Regions from separate parts of the Aminobacter sp. P9b genome, predicted to be linked through region 1. Evidence: riboswitches for the same ligand, from Rfam matches in the RefSeq annotation. Region 1 holds a riboswitch; the other holds the start of a gene.
The links. A riboswitch is a leader RNA that binds a small molecule or an ion and turns the genes downstream of it on or off. The one in region 1 is predicted to bind S-adenosylmethionine.
Positions count from the first base shown of each region.

Region 1 (2,457 bases):
GCCGCCCTTGACGTCGAAGCAGATCAGCGTCGAGCCGCCCTTCATCTGCCGCTTGATGATGTCGGCCTGCGGGTGGTCGGCACGGCCCGGATAGATCAGGCGCGACACTTCCGGCCGCTCTGCGAGGAAGTCGGCGATCTTGCCGGCGGTCTCGGTCTGCTGGCGCACGCGCAGCGGCAGCGTCTCAAGGCCCTTGAGCAGCGTCCAGGCATTGAACGGCGACAGGCTCGGCCCGGTGTGGCGGAAATAGTCGTGCAGATTCTCGTCGATCCACTTCTTGTCGGAGAGGATGACGCCGCCGAGGCAACGGCCCTGGCCGTCGATGTGCTTGGTCGCCGAATAGACGACGATGTGGGCGCCGAGCTCGAGCGGCTTCTGCTGCATCGGCGTGGCGAAGACATTGTCGACGACGACACGGGCGCCGATGGAATTGGCGAGTGCTGCGACCGCCTCGATGTCGATCACTTCGAGCGTCGGGTTGGTCGGGCTTTCCAGGAAGAACAGCTTGGTGTTGGGCTGGACGGCCTTTTCCCAGTTCTCGATCACGGTGCCGTCGACCAGCGTCGCCTCGATGCCATAGCGTGGTGCCAGGGTCTCGACGATCCAGCGGCACGAGCCGAACAGGGCGCGGGCGGCGACGATGTGGTCGCCGGCCTTCAGGCTGCACAGGATGGCGGCGGCGACAGCGGCCATGCCGGATGCCGTGGCGCGGGCGTCTTCCGCGCCTTCCAGCATGCACATGCGCTTTTCGAACATGTCGACGGTCGGGTTGGCATAGCGCGAATAGATGAAACCGGGGGTCTCGCCCTTGAAGCGTGCCTCGGCACTTTCGGCGCTGTCATAGACATAGCCCTGGGTGAGGTAGATCGCCTCGGAGGTTTCGCCGAATTCGGAGCGGAGCGTTCCGCCGTGAACTAGGGTGGTCTGCGGGTTCCAGTTGCGCTGCTTGTCGGAGGTCATGAGCCAAAATCCAGATACAAAAAAACCGGTCGCGAAAAGTCGCAAACCGGTCCAAACGCGGCCCTTTAGCGACTTGTTTAACGTGGCTGCAAGCCGACCGGCCAAATCACCACGGGATAAAGGTCCTTTAGACCCATGGCTGGCTTGCGTCAATCGCGGGGCCGACTAAACGTCTTGGGCCACGCATATGACCCTTGACGAGGTCCTGGGTCCAGCGATCCTCGGCTGTCCGTTCGGATCGGCGGCGCTGTAAAGGAGTGAGGCAAATGCGGCAGTCGGGCATTCTTCCGGATCAGGATATCGCGGCACTGTTTGCCTCGGGTGCGCTCAAGGCGCCGCCGCTCGATGCCGACCAGATCCAGCCGGCCAGCCTCGATCTGCGCCTCGGCGCCAAGGCTTTTCGCGTTCGCGCCAGCTTCCTGCCCGGTCCCAATTCGCTAGTCTCGGCCAAGCTCGACCGCCTCAAGCTGCATGAGATCGACCTGAGCGACGGTGCGGTGCTGGAGACCGGTTGCGTCTACATCGTGCCGCTGCTCGAAAGCCTGGCCCTGCCGGCCGAAATCTCGGCCTCGGCCAACCCCAAGAGCTCGACCGGCCGCCTCGACATCTTCACCCGCGTGATGACCGACCGTGGCCAGGAGTTCGACAAGATCCCCGCCGGCTATACCGGCCCGCTCTATATCGAAGTCAGCCCGCGCACCTTCCCGATCGTCGTGCGCAAGGGCTCGCGCCTGTCGCAGATCCGTTTCCGCAAGGGCAATGCCCTGCTGTCGGAGGCAGAACTGCACGCGCTGCATCTGTCCGACCGGCTTGTCGCCATGGATCCACCCAACATTTCGGGTGGCGGCATAGCACTTTCCATCGATCTCGCCGGCAAGCCGGGCAGCATCGTCGGCTATCGCGGCAAGCACCACACCGGCCTTGTCGACGTCGACAAGCGCGCCGCCCAGGACGTCGTCGATTTCTGGGAGCCGATCTACGATCACGGTGCCGGCGAACTGGTGCTCGACCCCGACGAGTTCTACATCCTGGTGTCGCGCGAGGCGGTGCATGTGCCGCCGCTCTATGCCGCCGAGATGACGCCCTTCGATCCGCTGGTCGGCGAATTCCGCGTCCACTATGCCGGCTTCTTCGATCCAGGCTTCGGCCACTCCAGTGCCGGCGGCACCGGCAGCCGCGCGGTGCTCGAAGTGCGCAGCCACGAAGTGCCCTTTATCCTGGAGCACGGCCAGGTCGTCGGCCGTCTGGTCTACGAGCACATGCTGTCGCGCCCCAAGGCGCTCTACGGCACCGATCTCGGCTCCAACTACCAGGCGCAGGGCCTGAAACTCTCCAAGCATTTCCGCATGGGTTGACCTTCGGTCACCGCAGCATAGCCTTTGGTTTGCTTGTCCATTTACGGCCGTTGTGCTTGGCTGGAGGCGGGACGCTCGGAAAGAGTGCCCGTCAAATGGAGAGGATCATGCAGATTACCCGGAAGTTCGCTTGCGCAGCCTC
Region 1 is NZ_CP150082.1:1,842,751-1,845,207, forward strand. Features, by position in the region: gene WHT83_RS09105 (O-succinylhomoserine sulfhydrylase) at 1-960, opposite strand, end outside; SAM riboswitch at 1,006-1,083, opposite strand; gene WHT83_RS09110 (2'-deoxycytidine 5'-triphosphate deaminase) at 1,227-2,315, shown strand; gene WHT83_RS09115 (ABC transporter substrate-binding protein) at 2,423-2,457, shown strand, end outside.

Region 2 (2,457 bases), 1.7 Mb from region 1:
TGGGCGATGGTGCGCTCGACATGGGCGCGGTCTTCCATCGCCGCCACTCCGGCCTCGATGGCCGCCGCGTTGACGTTGAACGGTCCGCGCATGCGCTCCAGCACGTCGATGACGTGCGACGGCGCGTAGACCCAGCCGATGCGCATGCCGCCGAGGCCATGGATCTTGGAGAAGGTGCGCGTCATCACCACGTTCTCGTTGGCCGCGACCAGTTCGACCCCCGCCTCGTAGTCGTTGCGGCGGACATACTCGGCATAGGCGGCGTCGAGCACCAGAAGCACGTTCTTCGGCAGCGCCGCGTGCAGGCGACGGACCTCCTCGAACGGCACGTAGGTGCCGGTGGGGTTATTGGGGTTGGCCAGGAAGACGATCCTGGTCTTCGGCGTCAGCGCGGCAATGATGGTGTCGACGCTGGCCTTCTCGGCGTCTTCCTTGGCGACGACCGGCGTGGCGCCGGCGGCCTGGATGTAGATCTTGTAGACCATGAAGCCGTGCTCGGTGTAGACCGCCTCGTCGCCCGGCGACAGGTAGCTCTGCGACAGCAGGCCGAGCACCTCGTCGGAGCCGTTGGAGCACAGGATATTGGCCGGGTTGAGCCCATGGGTCGCCGCAATCGCCTGCCTCAGGCGTGACGACGACCCGTCGGGATAATACTCCATCTTGTCGGCGAGTTTCTTCACCGCCTCGATGGCATGGGGCGAGGCGCCGAGCGGATTTTCGTTCGACGAGAGCTTATGGACCTTGGTGACGCCTGCGGGAGCTGCGCTCTTGCCGGGGACATAGGCTGCGATGTCCATGATGCCGGCGCGGGGTTCGGGGCGAATCTGCTCAGGTGCCTTGGTCATGTCGAAAATCCTGGATTGGCGCCTCCGGATGGAGGCCGCAGCGGAAATACCCCCCGGGGCCGCCAATGTCGAGGAAAACCGAAGGAAACGGCGGTCCTGGCTGGACCATTGGGTCGCGGTTGACGCAATCCGCGCCCAGGCGTAATAGCAGGGCATAGACCCGTGGTGATTTGGCCGGTCGGCTTGCAGCCACGTTAAACAAGTCGCTAAAGGGCCGTTTGCGATCCGTAAACCGGCTTTGCGACAGCAATGCCGGTTTTTGTTTTTTGGAGTTCGCAACAGTGCCGATCAAGATCCCGGATCAACTCCCCGCCCGCGAAGTACTGGTGAAAGAGGGCGTCTCCGTCATGGACGAGCAGACAGCGCTCCGCCAGGACATCCGTCCGCTGCAGATCGGCCTGCTCAACCTGATGCCCAACAAGGTTCGGACGGAGACCCAGATCGCGCGGCTGATCGGTGCCAGCCCGCTGCAGGTGGAGTTGACGCTGGTGCGTATCGGCACACACAAGGCCAAGAACACCTCCGAGGACCATCTCATTGCCTTCTACCAGACCTGGGAAGAGGTGAAGGACCGCAAGTTTGACGGTTTCATCATCACCGGCGCGCCGGTGGAGCTGCTGCCCTTCGAGGACGTGACCTACTGGGACGAACTCAAGCAGATCATGGACTGGACGACGACCAACGTGCACTCGCCGTTCTTCATCTGCTGGGGAGCGATGGCGGCCGCATGGCATTTTCACCGCGTTCCGAAGCACACGCTGGAGCAGAAGGCCTTCGGCGTCTTCCGGCACAACAACAACGCCCCCGCTTCCCCCTATCTCGCCGGCTTCTCGGACGATTTCGCCATTCCGGTGTCGCGCTGGACGGAGGTCCGTGCCCAAGACATTCCCGAGGGCTCCGGCCTGGAACTGCTGATGGAATCGGAAGAGACGGGCCCGAGCCTGCTGGCCGAAGAAGCCGGCAACCGGCTCTACATGTTCAACCACATCGAATACGACTCGACCTCGCTCAAGGAAGAGTACGACCGCGACGTGGCCGCCGGTGTCGAGATCGCGGTGCCGCACGAATATTACCCCGACGACGACCCGCAGCGCCGGCCGCTCAACCGCTGGCGCTCGCATGCCCATTTGCTGTTCGGCAACTGGATCAACCGGGTCTACCAGACCACCGAGTACGACATGGAAAGCATCGGCAAGGGTCGGTAGCCGATCGCAACATGGCCGCGCTTGGCATCCGGGCGGGGCCTGGCACCCTATTCCGCCGATGCCCGGTGTTCGCGGAAGGCGCAGGCGAGGATGCGCAACGCCTCGCGCGACCGGCGGTCGGTCAGCGTGGTGTGCAGCACGATCTCCGACGACGGCACCGCCGGCAGGCCGAACTTGCGGCTGATCTCGACGGTGCCGGGCGGCGCCAGCCTGCTCGGGAAAACGGACGTCGCAAGCCCTGCTGCGACACCTGCCGTCACCAGCGATGAGCCGCCACCGACGAACACCTCGACCCACGGGATACCGGCATCGTCGAGCGTGCGCGTGGCCACGTCGCGCACGCCGCAAGCTCGCGACAGCGTCGCCAGCCGGATCGGCTCGCCCTGGCGATGATGGAAGTCCGGAGT
Region 2 is NZ_CP150082.1:120,497-122,953, forward strand. Features, by position in the region: gene hisC (histidinol-phosphate transaminase) at 1-845, opposite strand, end outside; SAM riboswitch at 998-1,075, shown strand; gene metA (homoserine O-succinyltransferase) at 1,127-2,050, shown strand; gene WHT83_RS00600 (LysR family transcriptional regulator) at 2,098-2,457, opposite strand, start outside.
Region 2: it holds a riboswitch for S-adenosylmethionine, as region 1 does, so the genes downstream of both, metA (homoserine O-succinyltransferase) here and WHT83_RS09105 (O-succinylhomoserine sulfhydrylase) in region 1, are expected to answer to the same signal.